Regions from separate parts of the Pseudoalteromonas sp. SWYJZ98 genome, predicted to be linked through region 2. Evidence: predicted binding sites of a transcription regulator. Region 2 holds the regulator's gene; each other region holds the start of a gene.
The links. The regulator LexA, encoded in region 2, represses DNA repair genes until DNA is damaged. The targets are predictions, from matches to a motif close to TACTGTATNNNNATACAGTA.
Positions count from the first base shown of each region.

Region 1: I6F10_RS04745 (SulA-like leucine-rich domain-containing protein) is a predicted target of LexA. The motif match lies at 4,898-4,917, and genes of this name have one in related genera.
Region 3: dinB (DNA polymerase IV) is a predicted target of LexA. The motif match lies at 3,655-3,674, and genes of this name have one in related genera.

Region 1 covers NZ_JADYXA010000004.1:134,718-142,798, forward strand. The annotation lists gene I6F10_RS04720 (L-serine ammonia-lyase) at 1-556, shown strand, start outside; gene cysB (HTH-type transcriptional regulator CysB) at 632-1,609, opposite strand; gene I6F10_RS04730 (hypothetical protein) at 1,934-2,692, shown strand; gene I6F10_RS04735 (NCS2 family permease) at 2,766-4,058, opposite strand; gene I6F10_RS04740 (tetratricopeptide repeat protein) at 4,177-4,641, shown strand; gene I6F10_RS04745 (SulA-like leucine-rich domain-containing protein) at 4,940-5,374, shown strand; gene I6F10_RS04750 (YchJ family protein) at 5,413-5,892, shown strand; gene I6F10_RS04755 (GGDEF domain-containing response regulator) at 5,967-6,884, opposite strand; gene I6F10_RS04760 (DUF6172 family protein) at 7,077-7,379, opposite strand; gene I6F10_RS04765 (VC2046/SO_2500 family protein) at 7,559-8,081, opposite strand, start outside.
Region 2 covers NZ_JADYXA010000042.1:12,189-20,269, forward strand. The annotation lists gene I6F10_RS17050 (chaperone modulator CbpM) at 1-148, shown strand, start outside; gene I6F10_RS17055 (hypothetical protein) at 223-948, opposite strand; gene I6F10_RS17060 (hypothetical protein) at 1,262-1,642, shown strand; gene I6F10_RS17065 (PaaI family thioesterase) at 1,643-2,083, opposite strand; gene lexA (transcriptional repressor LexA) at 2,251-2,868, shown strand; gene coxB (cytochrome c oxidase subunit II) at 3,352-4,494, shown strand; gene ctaD (cytochrome c oxidase subunit I) at 4,494-6,086, shown strand; gene I6F10_RS17085 (cytochrome c oxidase assembly protein) at 6,086-6,616, shown strand; gene I6F10_RS17090 (cytochrome c oxidase subunit 3) at 6,652-7,527, shown strand; gene I6F10_RS20490 (DUF2909 family protein) at 7,430-7,738, opposite strand; gene I6F10_RS17100 (SURF1 family protein) at 7,753-8,081, shown strand, end outside.
Region 3 covers NZ_JADYXA010000001.1:74,959-83,039, forward strand. The annotation lists gene I6F10_RS00355 (methyl-accepting chemotaxis protein) at 1-866, shown strand, start outside; gene I6F10_RS00360 (M17 family metallopeptidase) at 940-2,460, opposite strand; gene dinB (DNA polymerase IV) at 2,590-3,642, opposite strand; gene I6F10_RS00370 (hypothetical protein) at 3,983-4,159, opposite strand; gene I6F10_RS00375 (acyl-CoA thioesterase) at 4,321-4,749, shown strand; gene I6F10_RS00380 (aldo/keto reductase) at 4,768-5,820, shown strand; gene I6F10_RS00385 (ABC transporter substrate-binding protein) at 5,938-6,861, shown strand; gene I6F10_RS00390 (fumarylacetoacetate hydrolase family protein) at 6,812-7,432, opposite strand; gene I6F10_RS00395 (hybrid sensor histidine kinase/response regulator) at 7,632-8,081, opposite strand, start outside.

The DNA of each region.
Region 1 (8,081 bases), on a different contig from region 2:
CGTAAACGAAGAAAATGCGGCAGGTGGCCGTGTAGTTACCGCACCAACTAATGGTGCTGCGGGTATTTTACCGGCTGTGCTTATGTACTATCACACATTTGTGAAAGAAGTAGACCGCGATATAGCCACACGTTATTTATTAACGGCTGCTGCTATTGGTATTTTATATAAAAAGAATGCCTCTATATCGGGTGCTGAAGTAGGTTGCCAAGGTGAAGTTGGCGTTGCGTGCTCTATGGCTGCAGGCGCATTAACAGAAATTGTTGGTGGCAATGTTGTGCAAGTAGAGAACGCAGCAGAAATTGGTATGGAACATAATTTAGGCCTCACGTGCGACCCTGTTGGTGGCTTAGTACAAGTACCGTGCATTGAACGTAATGCAATGGGCGCGATTAAAGCAATTAATGCCTCACGTTTAGCTATTCGTGGCAGTGGCGAGCAAAAGGTATCACTTGATAAAGTGATTAAAACCATGCTTGAAACCGGCAACGATATGAAAACCAAATACAAAGAAACCGCTCGCGGTGGATTAGCAGTTAATATTATCGAATGTTAATCAGCTCGCTATAAAAAGAAAAAGCTGCCTATTTAAAATAGGCAGCTTTTTTATTGTTCGTTCAATGTAATCACCTTATTTAACCGGTAACTCTATATCTGCAAATAATTTATCTACATCGTCTTGGTTACGCATTAAACTTGCTCGCTCTACGCGCTCTTTAGTTAAGTGCGGTGCAAAACGTTCAATAAAATCATACATGTAAGTACGTAAAAAGCTGCCCTTTCTAAAACCAATTTTGGTCGTGCTTGCTTCAAATAAGTGGCTTGCATCAATACACACTAAATCGGTATCGCTCACTTGATCTATCGCCATTGAAGCGACAACACCAACTCCTAAACCCAGTCGTACGTATGTTTTTATAACATCAGCATCGGTTGCAGTAAATACAATGTGTGGCTCAAGTCCGTGTGCGCTAAACGCTTTATCTAACTCTGAGCGGCCCGTAAAACCAAATACATATGTAATAAGTGGATATTGGGCAATGTCAGCAACAGTTAAACTATTTGCCTTTTTAGCGAGAGGATGGTCTTTAGCAACAACAATACTGCGGTTCCAATGATAACAAGGCAACATAACTAAATCTGAATACAAATGCAGTGCTTCTGTTGCAATAGCAAAGTCGGCATCACCGCGTGCTGCAGCATCTGATATTTGCTGTGGAGTACCTTGGTGCATATGAAGCGATACCGCAGGGTATTTTTTCATAAACCCTTGAATAACGTTAGGCAAAGCATAACGGGCTTGGGTATGTGTTGTGGCAATATTTAACTTACCTTGATCAGGTAGCGTATGCTCATTAGCAACGGCTTTAATACCTTCTACTTTGGAGAGTATTTCACGAGAAATATTAATTATATCTTCGCCAGCACCGGTTACATGCGTTAAATGTTTACCACTGCGACCAAAAATTTGTACACCCAACTCATCTTCTAACATGCGTACTTGTTTAGAAATTCCTGGCTGCGAGGTAAATAAACTCTCAGCAGTCGCTGAAACATTTAATTTATGATTTTGTACTTCTACGATGTATCTGAGTTGTTGTAATTTCATGGCTGCAAATTTTAACGTTATTATTCATATTATTTATAAAGGCAATACCGCTTAAAACCAAGTGTTATTTGCGTAAAATATCACTTTAGGTCTTTAGGTGTGCAATTATCTGATTAGAGCTCAAGGCTAGCATAATAAATATGTTTCAGGTAGCGATGTTTATTCAGCTTTAGTTTATAAGCCCTTAGGGTGACTACGGTTTATAAAGAGCTCAACCTATCAATTTTTTGGTGTATTTTTTAAGTTAATCGGCGCAAAGCTACCCTGTTAACGTATATTTAATGTAAGATTAAATAATTAGGTTATATATCCGAGAATTACACCATGATCGTTTCTATTATAATAGTGCTTATAGTTGCATTGATTGTGATTGCACTTTGGGTAAGTGCTGTACAACAACACAAAGAAAAACAAGAAGCGGAACGACGCAAAGAGCTAACAAAACAAAAAGCTATAATAGAAGAAACTGAAGAAGCACTAATGAATAGTGCCAATATACCTCTTTCTGAAAATATAATCCGTGTATTGCAACGCCGTATTTACGAAGCATTAAACACGATGGTTACTAGTTCGCCAACATCCAAAGCACTCAAAAGCCGCTTAGGTGAGGCTAAAACGCACCTCACCAATGCAGTTCTAGACAACAGCAGTGAAGCCCTAACGTTACCCAATAATGACAAACAGCTTGTTGGCCTAATTCAAGGTATTAAAAAATTACGCTCAATTTTACGCTCTGAACATAATAAAGGTCGTATTGATAGCCAAGTTTTTGTTTTAGAAGATAAACGTCTTGAAAAACTACAACTGCGTATTAATATCGAAAGCCAAATAAAACGTGGCTTATCTGCCCGCTCAGCAAGTATGGTTGGCTCAGCAAGACAGTATTTTGAAAAAGCACAGGCAACGCTCAATGCAGTTACATACACCGATGAATATGTAACAACAAAACGCCAAGAAGTTGAAGGTTACTTAGAAGCAATTAGTGTTGAACTAAGAGCTTCTAATGCAAGCGCACTTAAAAAGAAAACAGAAGAAGAGCAAGACGACTTAGATATATTGTTTGCGCCTAAAAAGAAATGGTAATTCTTTTATAAAAGTATTAAAAAAGCCTGCACAAAATAAATTTATGCAGGCTTTTTTGTCTCTTTCTTAGTTATTAAGACAAAAATGCAAACTTGAAAACAAACAAGGCTGTCAATATCCAAACACTAATACTGATTTGATCTTGCTTACCACACAATACTTTTACCGCTGTATAAGATATAAAGCCAAGTGCAATACCGTGCGCAATCGAAAACGTTAATGGTGTCATTAGTAATACCACAGTAACAGGAATTGCATCGGTCATATCATCCCAATTTACAAACTTTAAATTTTGTAGCATCAGTACAGCGACATATAAAATAGCACCTGCCGTAGCATAGGCCGGTACCATTTGTGCAAGCGGTGCAAAAAACATCATTAGTAAAAAGCAAATACCTACAACTACAGCCGTTAAACCAGTACGTCCGCCAACAGAAACACCAGCAACCGATTCTATATACGATGTAGTCGTAGACGTGCCTAGCATCGCACCTGCAATTGTTGCAGAGCTGTCAGCACTTAGTGCACGCCCTAAACGAGGCATGTTACCTTTTTCATCAGCTAAACCAGCTTTTTGAGTGACCGCAACTAATGTACCCGAAGTATCAAAAAGATCGACAAACAAGAATGCAAAAATAACACTCATCATTGATATATCAAAAGCGGCGGCAAAATCTAGTTGCATAAAAGTAGGCATTATTGATGGTGGCATAGCCATAACACCGTGATATTCAACAAGCCCTAAACTTAGTGCAATGCCTGTCACTAATAAAATACTAATAAGTACACCGCTTTTAAAATCGCGGTATAAAAGCGCTGCAATTACAAAAAAGCTTAATATAGCTAATAATGGGCCTGGGGAAGTAATGTCGCCCAATTGCACTAGTGTTGCTGGGCTTGAGACAATAATGCCTGCATTTTTAAGGGCAATTAAGGCTAAAAAAGCACCAATACCTGTTGCGATAGCTCGCTTGAGCACCAGAGGTATGGCATTAATAATCCATTCTCTGACTTTAAATAAGCTTAAAAATAAAAATATACAACCCGACATAAAAACAGCCCCTAATGCGGCTTGCCAGGTATAACCCATTCCTAATACGACGCCATACGTAAAAAAAGCATTTAGTCCCATGCCAGGCGCTAATGCTAATGGATAATTAGCCCATAAACCCATTATAAAACAGCCTATCGCAGCTGCTATACAGGTAGCTACAAATGCAGCCCCTTGGTCCATCCCTGCCTCAGCAAGCATAGCCGGGTTTACAAATACAATGTATACCATAGTAATAAAGGTAGTTAGGCCAGCAACGCATTCGCGTTTAACTGTTGAATTATTTTCGCTGAGTTTAAATAAGGCTTCAAACATAATAAACTTGTGATAGTAAAAAGTGGCGAGATTTTAACATAAAAATTATCTTTTACAGGACATTTTACCTTGCTATATACTAAACTGTTAAAGTAGTTAAAATAATAAATGAACCAATATGCTTAAAACAACACCTTGTGAGCAAGACTTAGAGCAACAGCTAGACAACATTTTAGGTTTTGTTACTCAACCAGAAAGCAGCCCCGCGCCCATTGATAATAAAAAAGATGAGCAAAGTACTATTAATAAAGCCCTATATTATTTAAAAAATAATCAAGCTCCATTGGCTGCAAAATGGATGCGCCTTGCTGCAATGGCAGGAAACCATAGAGCACAGTTTTATTTAGGTTTATTTTTTGTAAAAGGTGAAGGCGTGCCACAAAGTGTATTTCATGCTGTAGCGTGGTTGAGCTTAGCGAGTAGCCAAGGGTATGCACCTGCCACTGCAGCGGTTACAGATATACGCAAACATATCGAAACTAAGCGATTTAAAGATGCTCAATGTTATGCAGCAAGTTTGTACGAACAAATTCACCAACTCCAGTTTTCTCATATGATCCCTCGCACGAGTGAAAACACATAAACCAACTAAGTTATAAGTACTGTATACAGTGTTGAAAAATACTGTATATAGTTACAAAGATACTCCTACACAGTATAAAACCCACAAATGAAGACACTACTCAAAAATTTATTTTAAAACAACCTTCTCAAAAACAAGCCTATAACAAGTTGATTAATAATGAATTATAGATTTAAAAATAAAAAACAATGATCAAAGGCTGAATAACTGTACAAATAAATAGCATAAAATGCTTGCACGAAAGCACTGTATAAACTACTGTATATGAATACTGTATAAAAACCCAGTGAGTGAAATTATGTTACAGCCTATTACCGTGCGAACAGTTAAAAGTTACCAACAAGACGAGCAAAGCGATTGCGTAAATTTGATCCAAATTGAAGATGAAATTTCAGCGACCTTTGAGCTTTTAAAAGTATTACACCAATACAATAGCTCTAATGCATGGACGTTATTAATTGCGCCAGATCATGTACCGAGCAAAGCTTTACTTGACTCATGCTCTATTGATACAAGTAAATTACTTGTTATTAGACAGAAGCACCTAGTAAATCTAGAGTATGTATTAAATTCTGCGTTACATAATGGAAACTTTGCAGCTGTGATTACCTGGACCGATATAGTTAATAACCAACTACTTACAAATCTATCGTTCGATTTAAGTAAAACAAATACAAAACTATACTGTTTTACTAAAAACGCTCAAACAACAGAGATACCACTCGCTCAATAAGCTTGTTAAACTAATGTTTTAGATTCTGTATTATTATTATGACTTCACTCAATACCACATTATGTTTTTGCAGCAGTGGGCACAATTATGCCGATTGCTGCGAGCCGCTTCACTTATCTGTAAAGCAAGCTGACACTCCTGAACAGCTTATGCGCTCACGATTCAGCGCTTATGTTATTAAAAATGCAAAATATGTTTATCAAACCTACGCAAAAGAAAAACAAGCTGAGAATCCGGTTAAAGAAATCAATGATTTTGCTAACAGCTGTCGATTTATAAATCTTGATTTAATTGACTCAAGCCATGATGGCGATACTGGAACGGTAGAATTTAAAGCCCAATATTTTTATCAAAACTTATTTTGTGAGCTTCATGAAAAATCGCAGTTTATTAAAGAAAACACTCAATGGCGTTATTTAGATGGCACTATATATCCTGTTGAAGATATTAAAGTGGGCAGAAATGATAACTGCCCATGCGGTAGCAATAAAAAGTACAAAAAATGTCATAGCATGTAATAAATAATCTTATTTAATATTTATCGCCTAAAAGGTGTTTTTAAGCGGCAGAGCAATTTATTAGCTAACTAAACTTAAAAACACACTTTGTTACGCCCTTGCATTTTAGACTCATACATTTTTTCATCTGCGATCTGCAACGTGTTTTTGTTATTTACGTATGGTTGTAGGGTTGCACCGCCAATACTAATAGTCACAAAATCATATTCTGAATATTTGTGTAATATTCCTAAATCGGCCACATTTTGTTTAATTTTATCAGCAACACAAATTGCACCTTCAGTGCTTGTATGCGGTAGAACAACTACAAACTCTTCGCCGCCATAACGCGCAACAAAATCGGTTGGCCTTTGCAAACTATTAGTAATAGTTTGTGCTACTAGGTTTAACACCGTATCCCCCTGCACATGACCATAGATATCATTGTATTGCTTAAAGTAATCTATATCGATGAGTAATAGTGCATAGTCAACTTTTTCTCGTAAGGCGCTTCGTTCCATTTTAGAAAAATGCGCATCAAAATAACGACGATTGAATACCTTTGTTAAATCATCTAGAAATACTTTTTGATTGAGTAAGTCATGTTGAAGTTTCATCGTGATATGGGCGCGCACTCTTCTATATAAAGTTTCCGAGTTAGTTGGTTTCTTTATAAAATCTACAGCCCCTGCTTCCCAGCACTCTTCTTCTTCGTTTTCAAAGGATGTAACAAAAATAACGGGGATATCTTGTGTTTTAGTATTATTTTTTAATTTTAAACATGTATCAATACCACTCATTCCTTCCATATTAATATCGAGTAGTATTATATCTGGCGGATTATGTTTACAAATTTCAATCGCATCCTCACCATAGCTCGTTGTTGTTACACTAAAATGCTCAGATAATATTTTTTTTAATACGATTAAGCTTAATAACTGATCGTCAACTATAAGTACTTTAGAATTCTTTAAACTTAGTTTTAATTGATGGTCAGAGTAATTTATTGGCATAGTAAAATGTTTTGTTTTTTTAATTAAAAACAGCCTATAGCACCACATCTTGTTATGCAAATGTTAATTAAGAGGGGTTCTACTTATTGGTTACTAATAAAAATACTTTTTAGTAAATCTTTACTGCATAAAAACAAAAAATGAGCCACTTGGACTCATTTTATAACTTTGAATACTTAATTTAGTTAAGTATTATTCGTCATCATCTAAATCTAATTGCTGACGTTGAGCAGGTCGAGCTAAAATCTCTACGTAGAAAGAGGTCAAACCTTGCTTTTCAATTTCGCCAATTTGGTTACTTAATTCAGCAACGTGCACAACTTGCGCATCTTCAGCTGTGTTACCAAACTTACAGTCAAATGCCCAATAGTCAGCATCTTCAGGTAGCGTTTTATTACGCTCTCTTTTCAAATATTTTTTCACTTCGTGCTTTGCAGCATCAACCATACGAGGGTATTTGATTTTCTCGTGATTTAGCGTGAATGTTTTCTTCATTACGTTCCTAATTACCTTGGTTTAATGATAATGGCATTTCATGTCATACCATTTGACGCCATTATAGCAATTGCATTTAATTTTTGGATGCTTTTTTTTCATTAAATCAATTATTAGCAAATATATAAAGCAGACCCGTTATAAAGCATATATTAACTGATGATTATTACAATCATATATCACACCGCAATAAGCTGAAGTGGTTGATGTATTGCATCATTATTAAGGCTGTCGTAAAAAGCAGCTGCATCTATAGGAGGATTAGCAAGTTGTGTTTGTTCGCTTTTAATTCTTCTTCTGACAGCAAGCTCACAGTTATCTATTATATTAAGTGGAATATGCTTATCATCATTTCTAATCGCAAGTGGTTCAGGCTTTAAGCACTGTCTTAGCTTAATACTTGTCATACCGCAGCGCTCCCCTTCTTGAGATATTAATGATGCATTAAACTGTCCAACCAACATATTGTATTCATCAGGGGCTAAAAGTTGCTTTGGACCTGCGCCAAATTGCTTTCTTAATGCCTCTTCTTCTATAACTAAATTATCTATTTCAGTTTTTGGTAAATGAAATTGGCTAAAGTCGAGTGCGTCATGTGACAGCATCGCTAATAATAGAGAAAATTCGCCACGACGATTTTCATGCACACTATTATTGAGCCTACTGTTTAACTGACTCTCTGTGATTAACAAGTCATCTATT
Region 2 (8,081 bases):
TAAAAAAGCAGCCCGTATTCAACAGGACTTTTCGTTAGATTGGTCTGCAATAGCTTTAGTTCTACAATTGCTGGATGAGCGTGATGAGTTAATTTCCGAAAACGAAATGTTAAAGCGACATTTGAGTCGATTTAAACACTTGGAATAAAATCTGCCCTTAGGTACTTCCTAGGGCGATTTACTCTTTGATGAGCATGCGCTAGCTCTCAAAAACCAATATGCCTACTTTGATTTATTCTTACTTTTGATTCGGATAAATCGTTTTAGTCGTATATTTTGCATAAGTAGTAATATTCCACTTAGACAAAAGAGTACGCTGGTTGCTGCAAAACTAATAAGCAGTGGATTATTCAAATCCTCTCGTTCATCGTAATCCATAATGTGTAACATCCAAAAAAAGTCAAATATTCGCCATAGTGTGCTGCGAACGGTAATAACTTTGCCGTTATTTTCTGACAAGTACAGTGTTGTGTTAAATGTGTCGTCAAATTGGACCTGCCAAACATTGGTTTTATATCCTACTTCTCGCATACCTAGCTTTAGTAGTACAGCGCTTGTTACTTGAGCGTCAATAAGTAAGTGTGCTTTAGCATTTGCGGTAATTTGTATTTTAGTTGGCGGTTCAAATGGTCGGCCTGTTATGCCATTGAAGCTTTGCTGCTCGTTATTACTAAAGACAGTAATAAGTGGTGTAGTTAAGAAGTTCTCAAAAATTATTTGTGTTGGATTAACCACCTGAGAGGCAATATCGTCAAGGGAGGCAACATAATCAGCCTGCGTAAATGGGTTATTAAGAGTACGTGTTGCAAGATGCTCCCCATGAACTTTATCAAGAGGGATTGCACTCATAATTAAACCACCTAGTAACCATGCTAAAATTTGTAGTGCTAATAAATAACCTAACCATTTATGTAACTTGCGAGCATGTTTAAATATTTTTTTATTCATGTTTTAGTCTTATTATTTTTAGAGGCTAGTTTATTACATTAATAGGATAAGTTACTGCGACATTTTGTCGCAGTTTAAACTATAGCTTACTGTAATCATTTAAAAATAAAAAAGATTACACTTAAATTCCTAACATGACTTATCTGTTTAATTGAGCTGAATATTTGATATCCAGCTAGCTTTAAATGCTAAAAAATACTTAAAAGCTGCGAAATATCCATATAAAGTGGTTAATAGAGCATAGTTGATTTGGTATAACGGTAAAACTGCGTTAAAGTTTGCAATGAAATTATTAGAGGATAAATACGAAACGATGTCGGAAATTCAATTTTTAAATGTAGATCTTGAGCTTGAATCAAAGCAAGATATTAGTTTGCTAGTGGCGGACTTGAAAAAAGTCGCGACGATTTTACATTATGACAAAGACGAATACCGTCAACTAGCGCGTATTGAAGCTACAGGTGAGGTGAGCACACCTGATAAAGCCATAAACCATATATGTGAGCTTATTGAATCGTGTTCGCGTAACGCGCTAAAGCAATGGTTAAGCTGTTCACGTAGAACGTTTGATATTGGTTTTGAATCAGGGACTTCTCCTAAGTGCTTTAATCAAGCCTTAGATGCAGATACATTATTGCGTATATCTGCGATTGGTGCGGGTATGGAAATTACCATTTACCCAATCGAAAAGTAACTATCTTCGCTCTACGACTGCTGCGGTCATTTTTGATACGCAGCACAGCTCATTGCGGCTATTTGTAATTTTTATTTCCCATACTGAACTACGTTTGCCAATATGAAACGCTCTTGCCGTTGCTGTTAAAGTGCCGTTGCGAGATGCTTTTAAATGACTTGCGCTAATTTCCTGCCCTACACAGTAAAATTTAGTAAAATCGACAACAAAGTTAGCGGCATAGCTGGCAACTGTTTCGGCAAGTACAACGTTAGCTCCGCCGTGAACCATCCCCATTGGGTTATGATGCTCAGGAATTGCCGGCATTGTGGCAACCAAATAATCATCGCCAATTTCTGTGACTTCTATCCCCATAGTTTTCATTAATGTTCCTTGGCCATTAATGCCTTGTTCTAACTGCTTGCACAGCTCTAAGGTGATGGGCTGGTACCAAATACTCATAATGTCTCCTTTGCATTTTTAATCATTTATAAACTTAGCTTTAGTTATATCCCTAAAATGTACACAAGTGAAATTACTTTAGCTATTTTAAGGCTTAATTTAAATTTGCGATTTTTATTTAACTGTATATACTCACAGTTAAATATACTGTATGGAAAACCAGTTGTATGCGACCATTAACGAACCGCCAAGCTCAAATACTCGAACTAATTAAAGTTTTTATTAAAGACACTGGTATGCCTCCTACACGTGCTGAAATAGCGCAAACATTAGGTTTTAAAAGTGCCAATGCTGCTGAAGAACATTTAAAAGCACTTGCTAAAAAAGGCGCAATTAAAATGAAACCAGGTGCAAGCCGTGGTATTCAATTAATTGAAGAAGAAGAGCCAGAACAATTAGGTTTACCGCTTATAGGGCGTGTTGCTGCTGGTTCACCTATTTTGGCGCAAGAGCACGTTGAAAGTCACTGCAAAATCGATCCATTAATGTTTAAACCGGCTGCAGATTTTTTACTACGCGTTAACGGTATGAGCATGAAAGATATTGGTATTATGGATGGTGATTTACTTGCTGTACATCGTACTCAAACCGCTGAAAACGGACAAGTTGTTGTTGCCCGCCTAGACGAAGACGTAACTGTAAAACGTCTTGAGAAAGCGGGTCGTAAAGTATTACTTCATGCTGAAAACGACGATTTTGACTCTATTGAAGTAGATCTTGAGAATGAGTCTTTTAATATTGAAGGCTTAGCCGTTGGCGTTATAAGAAACGCTGATTGGATGTGACTTTAAAAATAGCTTTTAAACAAGCAGTTTTATAAATGCGTACTAACTAGTACGCATTTTTGTTTTAAAATTTGTACTAAAAATAGGGCGTAAACAGCCCACTGACTATTTAAGCTGTAAACTTTTTTGCACTTATATTTTCCCCCTCCGAATGCGTTAAACCCCTTTGTTTTGCTCATATTTTGAACTTTCTGTTGCCCAGTTGATTACCGATTTTTTATTAATTATTCAATATCACCTGATTGTTTTTTATACTAAAACTTGCTTGTTGTTCGTTTTTTAGCTAATTGTTAATGCGCTGAGCTAATAATAACTCACAGCTTTTTAGTTTTGAGAACACACAATATACATAAACTCGTTGTTGGCGCAGCAAAACCAATCAATATTAAATAAGATTGGCTAAAAAAATAAAAATAACGAATTGGCGTTTAAGCCGTATGCCTCTTCGCTTTGCATTCGCAATAGCATCAAAGGAGCCGTCACATGGGTAAACTGACCTCTACCTTGTGGCTTATATTATGTGTTTTTTCGCACCCAGTTTTGGCTAACAGCCAATACAATATGCGCAAAGGCGTAACCGATATAAGCAATAATGTATATCAGCTGCACATGACCATATTTATAATATGTTGTGTGATTGGGGTGATAGTGTTCGCAATTATGTTTTGGGCACTTATTCATCACCGTAAATCTAAAGGGGCTGTACCTGCCCAATTTCACGAAAGCACTAAAGTAGAAATACTTTGGACTGCAATTCCGTTTGTTATTTTAATTGCTATGGCAGTACCAGCCACTAAAACCCTAATTGCAATGGAAGATGCCAGCAAAGCTGATCTCACTATTAAAATTACGGGTTCGCAATGGAAATGGCATTATGAATATATGGGTGAAGATGTAGAGTTCTACTCTATTTTATCTACCCCGCAAGATGAAATCGCGAATCTTGCAGATAAAAATCCTAACTACTTACTTGAGGTTGATAAGCCTCTTGTACTGCCAATAAATCAAAAAGTACGATTTTTAATGACTTCTGACGATGTTATTCACTCTTGGTGGGTACCTGATTTTGCAGTTAAAAAAGATGCTAACCCCGGCTTTATAAACGAAACATGGACGAACATAAACGAAGAAGGTACTTACCGAGGCCAATGTGCTGAGTTGTGTGGTAAAGACCATGGCTTTATGCCCGTTGTGGTGGTCGCTAAATCTGAGGCTGATTTTAAAACATGGCTTGCAGATGAAAAGCAGGCTAAACAAAAAGCAGCATTAGCAGATGCCGCATTACTTGATAAAACCCTCCCAAAAGAAGAATTAATGACTTTAGGCGAACAAGTATATATGGCTAATTGTGCTGCATGTCATCAACCTACTGGCATGGGGTTACCGGGCGTATTTCCTGCACTTAAAGGCAGCCCGATAGTGCTTGGCGATATAAAAGATCACATTGATGTAGTTATCCATGGACGACCCGGTACGGCAATGCAAGCTTTTGCCAAGCAGTTATCTATAAAGCAATTAGCTGCGGTTATTACTTATAAACGTAATGCGTGGGGTAATGATACGGGTGATGTTATTCAACCGAGTCAAATACAGACAGCACTTGATGCCAAAGTGGAGGCGAACTAATGAGTAGCATAGTAGAACAACCTAACGCCAATGAAGCTCATCATGCTCATCACCCAGCTAAAGGTTTTAAACGCTGGCTTTACACAACTAATCATAAAGATATAGGTAGTTTATATTTAATTTTTTCGCTGACCATGTTCTTAATTGGTGGCGCAATGGCCATGGTGATCAGGGCTGAATTATTTCAACCAGGTTTACAGTTGGTCGACCCTCACTTTTTTAATCAAATGACCACAGTGCATGGTTTAATTATGGTGTTTGGTGCGGTTATGCCCGCCTTTACAGGCCTTGCTAACTGGATGATACCACTTATGATTGGCGCGCCAGATATGGCATTGCCAAGAATGAATAACTGGAGCTTTTGGATTTTACCGTTTGCGTTTTTAATCCTATTGGCATCGTTATTTATGCCTGGTGGGGGTCCTGCATTTGGTTGGACTTTTTATGCACCACTGTCCACAACATACAGTAATGATAATACTGCATTGTTTGTATTTGCCGTACATATTATGGGAATTAGCTCAATAATGGGCGCAATCAATGTGATTGTAACCATAGTGAACTTACGTGCCCCCGGCATGACATGGATGAAGTTGCCCTTATTTGTATGGACGTGGTTCATTACTGCCTTTTTATTAATAGCGGTAATGCCAGTGCTTGCAGGGGCTGTCACTATGGTACTTACCGATAAGTATTTTGCGACCAGCTTTTTTGATGCCGCAGGCGGTGGCGACCCGGTGATGTTCCAACACATTTTTTGGTTTTTTGGTCATCCCGAAGTATACATAATGATTCTTCCTGCCTTTGGCATTATATCTACAATAGTACCTACCTTTTCTCGTAAAAAACTTTTTGGCTATGCCTCAATGGTATACGCCACATCCTCCATAGCACTATTGAGCTTTATTGTATGGGCTCATCATATGTTTACTACTGGGATGCCGGTAGCTGGCGAGTTGTTTTTTATGTACGCGACCATGCTTATATCGGTACCTACAGGAGTAAAAGTATTTAATTGGGTTGCCACAATGTGGAAAGGCTCAATAACTTTTGAAGTGCCAATGCTTTTTAGTATTGCGTTTATTGTGCTGTTTACCTTGGGTGGTTTTTCGGGATTGATGCTGGCAATTACACCTGCTGATTTTCAATATCACGATACTTATTTTGTAGTGGCGCACTTTCATTATGTATTAGTAACAGGGGCTGTATTTTCGATAATGGCAGGTGCTTATTATTGGCTGCCTAAGTGGACGGGCAATATGTTTAATATCACATTGGCTAAATGGCATTTTTGGCTATCGCTGGTGAGCGTGAACGTACTGTTTTTTCCTATGCATTTTGTAGGGCTTGCCGGTATGCCGCGTCGAATTCCCGATTATGCTCTTCAATTTGCCGACTTTAACGCAATCATAAGTATTGGTGGGTTTGCCTTTGGTTTATCGCAATTGTTGTTTGTAGCTGTGGTAATTAAATGCGCGCGTGGCGGTGATAAAGTGCCTGCAAAAGTATGGGAAGGGGCAGAAGGCCTTGAGTGGGAAGTTGACTCTCCAGCGCCATATCATACTTTTTCTACGCCGCCGGTTATTAAGTAATGACACACGCACCGCTACTCAAACGTTTGGTACTTATTTGCATAGGCATGTTTGCCTTTGCCTTTGCTTTAGTACCTTTGTATGACGTGTTTTGTGATGTAACAGGGCTTAATGGAAAGCCTTCGCTTGAGCAAGCAGAGCAAAGTACACAAATAGTACAAAACCGAGAAGTCGGCGTTAGCTTTACTACTCACGCACAAAGTGGTGCACCGTTTGAAGTTAAATCAAAAGAATACAGTGTAGTGGTAAAACCCGGTGCAATGCGTGAAGTAATGTTTAGTGCTAAAAATAACAGCAATCTAGATAAAGTAATGCAGGCTGTACCATCAGTCTCACCAGGTAAAGCGGCAAAGTATTTACATAAAATAGCCTGTTTTTGCTTTGATCAGCAACCTCTAAAAGCAGGGGAAGAGCTTGAATTTAAATTACTTTTTTATGTTGATACCGCATTGCCAAGCGATATTGAAGAATTAACTTTATCTTATACCGTATTTGATATTAGTGAACAGCTGGTGGCAAGTAATAACTAGCTTTTTAAACTAGTGTGAAACTAGGAGTAAATAAAATGAATCAAGAATATGAGCATTATTACGTACCAGAGCAAAGCCCGTGGCCTATTGTAGGTGCTGTTGCATTGTTTTTTATTGCAGTAGGGGCGGGCTTGACTGTTATGAGTGTAGGTAAAGAAGGTGGTAGCGGGGTTTATCTGCTTTATGCCGGTATTGCTGTACTTGTGTATATGTTGTTTAGCTGGTTTAAAAATGTAATTAGTGAATCAGACCAAGGTTTGTACTCAGCACAAATGGATCGCTCATTTAGACAAGGTATGAGCTGGTTTATTTTTTCTGAAGTTATGTTTTTTATGGCCTTTTTTGGTGCGCTTTTTTATGCACGGGTATTGTCGGTACCTTGGCTTGGAGGTGCAGGCAATAATGCAATGACTAACGAGGTATTATGGCCTACTTTTGAAGCCGTTTGGCCGCTAGTTTCAACACCTGCTGGCGAAACTACTCAAGCTATGGGCTGGCAAGGCTTACCACTTATAAATACCTTAATACTGCTTACTTCCTCAGTTACTTTACATTTTGCCCACGTAGCGATGGAAAACAATAAACGCACTCCACTTAAGGTTTTTTTAGGCGCTACTATTTTATTGGGCGTTTGCTTTTTAGGGCTGCAAGTTGAGGAGTACATGCATGCATATAATGACCTTAATCTAACGCTAGATGCGGGTATTTACGGTAATACGTTTTTTTTATTGACTGGTTTTCATGGTATGCATGTAACGCTAGGAACCGTACTTTTATTTGTAATATTTTTACGGATATTAAAAGGGCACTTTACTAAAGATAAGCACTTTGCTTTTCAAGCAGCTGCTTGGTATTGGCACTTTGTTGATGTGGTGTGGCTGTGTTTGTTTGTATTTGTATATGTGCTGTAGCGTTTATTGGCGAATTATTTGCTTTAATAAAACCAAGTTTAAGCGCTGCAATAACAACAACTAAAACAACGATCGAAAACAATACGCGACGACCTAAAAAGTGAGACATAGGTCGTCCCCCTGTTTTCCCTGACACCATAATAAACAATGCTCTAAATAAGTTAAAAAGTATAAATATTAACAACAGTACGATAATAATTTTAATAATCACTGAGTTGACCCTTTATGCAGTTAGTTTTATGGTACAAACAAAAGCTTAGCTCACTAATCACACTTTGTATGGTTGTGGTTGTTGTACTTGTGTGTGTGCGATTAGGGTTTTGGCAGTTGGAGCGAGGTGAGCAAAAGCAGCAACAACTAACCGCCATAGCTAAGCAACAGACTCGTGGTGTGATGAGCTGGTCTCAATTACTTAACTTGCCTGATAGCTGGAACAAAACTGGTGTATTGCTTGAGTTAAAAGGGCGGTTTGTACAAAACCAATATTGGCTTTTAGATAATCAAATTTATAACGGGCAAGTAGGGTACGACCTACTTGCTTTACTAAAGCCCGA
Region 3 (8,081 bases), on a different contig from region 2:
TTGTTTTAAAAATACGAGAGTCACTTGCTCATGTAGCACAAAGCGCAAACAGCGTAAGCAAGCATGCACAAATCGTTGACGAATCAAGTAAAACAAGCCACTCATTTATAGAGCTTCAAAACGATAGTTCAACCCAAGTTGCAGCTGCCATGGAGCAAATGACTCACCAAATACACGATGTGAGCCGTAACGCTGAAGCCGCAGAGCAAGCAGCTAAGGATGCAGCACAAAACGCATCAACGGGTAAAAATGTGGTTGCGCAAACAATTACAGCAATAGAAACACTCTCAAGCAACATTGAAACAGTCAGCCGTGTAACTGCTGATTTGGCCAACGAGAGTCATAATATAGGCTCGGTACTTGATGTAATAAGAAGTATATCGGAACAAACAAACTTACTGGCATTAAACGCCGCCATTGAGGCAGCTCGCGCAGGAGAGCACGGCCGAGGATTTGCAGTTGTTGCAGATGAAGTAAGAACATTGGCAAGCCGTACAGGGCAAAGTACTGACGAAATTCAAACCATGATCACTAAACTACAAGAAGGTGCAAAAGCAGCAGTAGAAGCAGTTAAATCAAGCCAAGCACTTTCGCTTTCTACCGTAGAACAGGCGTCGTCTGCCAATACTTCACTTAATGAAATAGAACGACTTGTTTCAATTATTACCGAAATGAACAGCCAAATTGCACGTGCCACAGAGCAACAAACTCAAGCCGCTGATGAAGTTAATTTACGTATTAACGAGCTATCACACTCAACAGAGCAGTCACTTAATAATACTAAACAGCTTACAAATGCCAGCGATAACCTTAAACAAAGTAGCCAAGGGCTTTCGAGCGTAGTTAATCGCTTTAAATTAGATTGATAGCGATACCGTTACCATGAAACGCAACAGCCCTGAATTAACAGGGCTTTTTTATTGCATGAAAGTTTTTAGCTTACATACAGTAACGTGCAAACAAGCTCGTTACTGATGCGGCAGTTGGCTTACCGTGCTGCCAATCACCACCTTCAACACCGCTTCCTGCAATGTCCATATGAACATAAGGTAGTGGCTGAACCGAATCGTTACCGTGTTTATCAAGCCCACCAACAATAGCCATAAATGCCATTGGGAACTGATGACCACGAGCGGTAACAGCCGATGCCGCGTTATTGCTAGATAAAACATCGTCAGCTAGTGTGCGTGGTTTAATAAAGTCGTAGTCTTCACGGCGTGAACGCGATACTTCAGCGCCATCGGCCCATAAGTCACCCAAATCAGCTATTTGACGTGAAACACCAGCGCTACGAGCTGGACCATTTTCAACATACGCACCGTAAGGACCCATTGCACGAGCTGCATGACCCGTTAATGTAGCTACAGTAAATAACGTTGGATTAACCTCTGTTTTAGCTAAATCTTTCATTTCGCTAAGCAGGTCGCCCATTGCTAAGCGCCCTTCTGCATCGGTATTACCAATACGTACACGAACACCTTCACGGCTAGTAATAATTTCATCTGGCACAAAACAATCCGAGCCAATAGAGTTACGAACAACAGCTAAGTACGATACCACTTTAACGCCTTTAGGCTGATAATCCGCAACGGCTTTCATAAAGCCAGCAACAGAAGCTGCGCCGCCTTTATCACGGCTCATGCCTGCCATATAACCGCCTACTTTTAAATCTGCACCGCCTGTATCGTATACAAGCCCCTTACCTACAAACATAAGTGTGCGAGTAATTTCGCCCTCTGGTACATATTCAAGCTTAACAACACGTGGGTGATGGCGCTCAACTGCATACGATGCGCGAGCAACTGTACTCAGCATTGGGTAGTTTTTATCAATAGCTGCAATATCGTCAATTACGTCAACCGCAATGTTTGAGCCTTTAAATAAATCAACACAGTAATCTGCAAAGCGTGGTGGAGCCATACGCTCAGGTTCAGTACCACACAGGTCACGCGCTGCATATTGGCCTGCTGCAATTGCATTAACAGCTTTAATCGTTTGCTCGCTTGCGCCAACTAAACCAATCTGTGTAATAGGTTCAATGCTTTCACCGTGATATTCACGCGCTTCTAATGGCTGCCATAAGGCTTGGCAAGCGCCTAAATAAGCAACTTCTAAAGCATGCTGATAACGGCTATCGCCATTTAAATTTGGTAAAAATAATGCAGGGTTAACACTGCCCGACGCTTTTGCTTCGTTAATTGCTAATTTAGCAGCATCAAAATAACGACGCACGTCGTCGTAATCTCTATTTAACGGACCGGTTGGCGCAAGTACAACGCGCTTGTTTTCAATTACTAATAAAGTAACTTGCTTACCGATGCGAGAATCTACGTTTGCTTGAGCTAAAATAGCATCACGTAATGAGTTATTTGGTAACTGAGAAAAGTCATTACTAATAATAATAAGCGCATCATGAGATGTGCATTCAAAGCTTGCACTAACCGCTTGAGGGTATGCCATAAATAAGGTCCTGTTAGAAAACATAAGCCCCTATTATCGTCGATTTATATATTGAAGACCAGCAAGGAGCGATGAGCTAATCACATAACCTATCAATAAATGGCAACTTGGAGTTACAGGCTTTACAGCTTAATCGAGAATACTAAGTTGGAAGTTTTGTTCTGGCTCGTTTTTAATCCCAACGCCTATGCCAAGTAATCTTACAGGCTGTTGTAGCCCTCGCTGGTAGGCCTTAGTAAGTAGTTGAACAAATATTTCTATATTTAGCTCGTGATATACCTGATCGGCTGAGGTCACTACAAAATTTGCAAACTTCACCTTAACACTCAATTTATTAATACGATTTTGTAACTGCTGTTTATTAAGCCTTAAAACTAATTCCTCTAACAACCTTGGCAGCTCATCTAAGCACTCCTGTAAACTCGTTTTGTTGTACTCGTAGGTATGTTCAACACTCAGCGATTTTCTTATGCGATCTGTGGATACTTTACCAACATACTCACCTGCACATTTTTGATAAAGCGACACACCAAAATTACCCACATGTTGCTGCATCCAGTTAATGCCTTTTTCACGTACATCCTTGCCGGTATATAAGCCTTTTAAATTTAGCTTTTCGAGCGTTACTTTGCCCACTCCTGGAATTTTCCCCAGCGGTAATTGCGCTAAAAAGTCATCAACCTCATCAGGCAAAACGACAAATTGACCATTCGGTTTATTTTCGTCACTGGCTATTTTAGCAATAAATTTAATCGGTGCAATACCAGCTGATGCAGTGAGCCCTGTAGCATTGTAAATATCGGCTCTTATTTGCTGTGCAATAAGTGTGGCACTGCCTTTACAAGCGGTGCTGTCTGTTACATCTAGATAGGCTTCGTCTAAAGAAAGAGGTTCAATTAAGTCTGTGTAGCGTCTAAATACTTCACGTATTTGGTTTGAAGCTTCTTTGTATACAGCCATGCGCCCTGGGACAATAACTAAATCGGGGCATAATTGTTTAGCATGATAGTTCGACATAGCCGATCGTACGCCATACTCTCTAGCTATATAGTTAGCGGTTGAGAGCACGCCTCGTCGGCTATTGCCTCCAATAGCAAGCGGTACACATGCAAGTTTTGGATTATCTCGCATTTCTACTGCTGCATAAAAGCAATCCATATCTATGTGAATAAACTTCTTCATCACCACAACAATAACTGGTTATTTATACAGTCATTATTATAGAATCAAATGTGATAAGCAAGCCTAGGGCCTGTTTATCTTTCGAGGTTAAATTTGCAGCAGTATATTTGGTATTTAGGCAAGGCAGAGCCTATGTAGTGTGGTTATTCCCCATAAATAGGCGATAACGTAGCACAAATGCCAAACATACGCTGCCCGAAGGGTTCTGCCTAGGGGCAATTTACTCTTTGTTGCTCGGCTTTTACTTAGCCCACTAGGTCACAAACCTCGCGCCGCGATTAAATAGCCCCTAGATTGAACAAATTTTAATCCTGAAAGGTCAACAGGCCCTAGTTAGCGATTAAAAAAAGCGCTTATTACCTTCTTGCTCTTTATAACCACGTAGCCAATACATAACCTCAAATAAAAATCCTGCCAACATTAAAATGATAGCGCCAGATTCATTCCCCATCGCGTAACAGGTAAAAGAGGCTATAAAAACCAAACAAGCTAAGGCCCAATTAATTATATTCTGCATATTTTTACCTTTGTGTGTTTTTGTGTGTCTGTGTAATTTAACTGTAGACCTAAAATTAAACAGGTACAATCATCTTATAAAAAAACATGCCATTAATTACCTTGAGCTCGTAACACCATGTTGATAATCTAAGTACTTTAAAAATCAAGGGCCAATAAATAATGCAAACGTTTAAAGATCAGCACCCTATTCATACCGATATCACCGTAGCATGGGCTGATATGGATGCGCTACAACACGTAAATAATGTAGTGTATTTACGTTACTTTGAAATAGCCCGGATCGACTTTTTAAATAAAATAAATCTGTTCGACACAATAAGCCCAAACGGTGTGGGCCCAGTAATCAGCGAAAATAGCGTTCGCTATAAACGCCCAGTAACTTTTCCCGACACACTCACTGTAGGCGTTACAATTACAGATCTTAAAACAGATCGCTTTACCATGAACTACACCGTTTACAGCCATGCACAAAAAGCAATAACGACTACGGGTGCATCTAAAGTTGTAATGTTTGATTTTACTACAGGGCAAAAAGCCCCAATCTCCGAGCCTCTTTTATCGGCTTTAATCAGCCATGCTCAAAACTAATTTAGTTAAGGAATTTTTATGCAATACAACCCACTAGGTAGCAGTGGCGTAAACGTATCTCGAGTGTGCCTAGGGAGTATGACTTGGGGTAAACAAAATACTCAAAGCGACGCTGATGAACAAATAGCCTACGCGCTCGAGCAAGGCGTAAACTTTATTGATACAGCCGAAATGTATGCTGTGCCTCCTTCGCCAGAGACCTATGGTAAAACCGAGGAAATTATTGGCAATTGGCTATCGCGTAATCAGCAAAAGCGCAGCGAAGTGGTACTAGCTACAAAAATTGCAGGCAATGGATTATCGTGGGTACGTGATGGCGGCAATATTACTCGCCAAACAGTAATAGAAGTCGTAGATGATTCACTTAAGCGACTTCAAACAGACTACATTGATTTATATCAACTACATTGGCCAAACCGCTCTACCCCTCACTTTGGCAGACAATGGCCCGGCACTCTTAAATTTACCGACGTAAATACACAAGAGCAACAAGCTAGTATGCTTGATATTCTAGAAGGCCTTAATGAATGTGTTAAAGCAGGTAAAATTAAGCACTGCGGTTTATCTGACGATACGCCATGGGGTATAAGCCAGTTCTTAAGTTTGGCCAAAGAGCATAACTTACCGCGTATGGTATCTATTCAAAATGAGTTTAGCTTAGCGCACGCTAAAGACTGGCCGTATTTAATAGAACAATGTGTACACGAAGATATTGCCTACTTACCGTGGTCGCCTTTAGCAGCCGGTTTATTAACGGGTAAATACCTAAACGGTGCTCGCCCTGAAGGCTCTCGTTGGACCTTCATGCAGCGTAACGGTATTTTTAGAGATACACCCAATGCAGAGCAAGCCACTAAGCAGTATGTTGAGCTGGCTCATGCAAACAATATTACTCCAGCACAACTAGCCTTAGCATGGTGTAACCAAGTAGATGGCGTAACTTCTTCAATTATCGGGGCAACATCTATAGCTCAATTAAAGGAAGATATAGACGCATTTAGCATAACGCTAAACGACGAAATTCTTAGTGATATTAACACCATATTTAGAAACCATCCGATGCCTTATTAAGCATGTATGAGTTAAAAGCAGCCTTGAATGAGGTTGCTTTTAAACTAAAATATTTGACCCTACTACAACCAACACTATACTTTTATTAAGTTTTCTTAATTCAACGAACACTTATCAATGCTGAAAAACGGATACTATGCATTTTGCTTATTAATTGTATTCAACGCGCACGCCGTTGAGCAAAAAGTACAACCTCTAGAAGAGATTATTTGGCTGCAAAGTTACACGCCCCCTTTTCATATAGCTAAAAGTGAAAGCGCACCACAAGGCGGTATTTGCGACAACCTAACCGAGCAACTCATCAGAACCATAACTGATGTAAAACATACCCGCTTAATTGTTCCTCAGCAGCGTATAAATAAATATTTAAATGAAGGAAAAAATGTATGTTTTCCGTGTGTTATTTATAAAAAAAATAATAACCAACAACTTAACTACTCAAATCCAACAACGGTATATCCCCCATTTTCAATTATCACGACTAAAGAGCTAAAGCCGCAATTAGAAGAAAAGCACGGCTCGCCTATTCACCTTATTAATTTATTAACCGACCCGCAATATGTATACGGGCAAGCGGCTGCACGTAAATTTACAACTAAAATTAATACAATTATTGAAAATACAAAACGAGATAAAGAGTCTTCGTTAAGTTGGAGTAGCGAAAATGAAAGTCAGGCTGTTATAGCACGCTTGAGTCACGGCTTTTTAGACTACTCAATTGATTACCCGTTTATGGCTGATTACTTTAATAAACAAGGGGAGTATACGTATATAGAAAGTGTGCCAATTGCAGAAAATGACATTCAATTTATAAGAGGAGCAATAGGCTGTGCGGCTAAAGCACCTAATAATTTTGCAGAGCAAGCCCTTAAAAAAATTAACCGCGCATTAAAAAATAATGTACTCCAATCGCCTGAGTATCAACAAAGTCAGCATAGTTGGCTTAAAACCACCTTTACTGACTTTGATAAACACTACCAACAGCAAGTCGTTAACTTTTACTTACTTGCCACTGATGCTCAAGCAAACACTGATCATTAGCATAAAGCGCCACTGCAAAAATACTTTTAGCTGTTACCTCACCTACGCCCGACGGTGTACCTGTCATTATTACATCACCGTCTTCTAAGCTCATAAATTCACTAATTTCTTGTAAAATTGAGTCAGGATTGTGCAGCATAAAATGAGTATCACCTCGCTGAATCACTTCATTATTAATTTTAAGTTCAAAGGTAAAGTGCTTCATTGCATCAGTTAGCGCTACAAAATCAGTTAAAATAACAGAGCCGTCGAACGCTTTAGCGCGCTCCCATGGAAGCCCTTTATTTTTTAATTTACTTTGCACAGTACGCTTAGTTAAATCAAGGCCGAGTCCAACACCTACAAATTTTTTATTTTTAACTACAAAACACAACTCGGTTTCATAATGCAGCGTATCGCCGTTGTGAGCTGCAAATAACGTATTAGTAATTGCGCTATTTGGCTTATTAAATAAAACCATTTGCTCTGGCGTTTCGTTATTTAGCTCTGCAATGTGTGCGGTATAATTACGCCCAACACACACTACTTTTGATGGTGTTAACTCTTCAGATACTAACTTTATTGAATGCATATAAATAATGTCTCAGTTATTAGGGCCTGTTGACCTTTCAGAATTAAAATTTGTTCAATCTAGGAGCTATCGGGCAACGCATGTTCGGCATTTTTGCTTCGCTATCGCCTATTTATAGGAAATAACCACACTACACAGGCTCAGCCTTGCCTAAACACCAAACATACTGATGAATTCAACCTAAAAAGAGAAACAGTCCTTAGCTAATAAGCGTTTCAAGTAAGCTCAAATTAATAGGTTTAAGTAAAACTCGGTCAATATTTAAATCTTTTATTTCTCTTGGATCTGGCTCTGCTCCACTTACAATCACTAAGCGTAATTCAGGGTATCGCTCATTAATTTGCTGGCCTAAGTCAACGCCACGACCATCAGGTAAATGCATATCTAACAATACCTTATTAAATTGCTGGTCGTGATTAAGTATTTGCAAACATTGTGCGCAGCTAGACGCAATGACGGTTTCAACACCTAAGCTTTCTAAAAGTAGCTGCGTAATTTGTGCTGCATCGTGGTCATCTTCAACCAGTAAAAAACGTTGTTTCTTCTCAGTTAAGTCCTTGCCACAGCTTATATCTTTAGCTTGCGGTGCATGCTCTGGCGCTACCAAGTAATCTTGTAAACATTGATATAAAGCCGCGCTATCAACAGG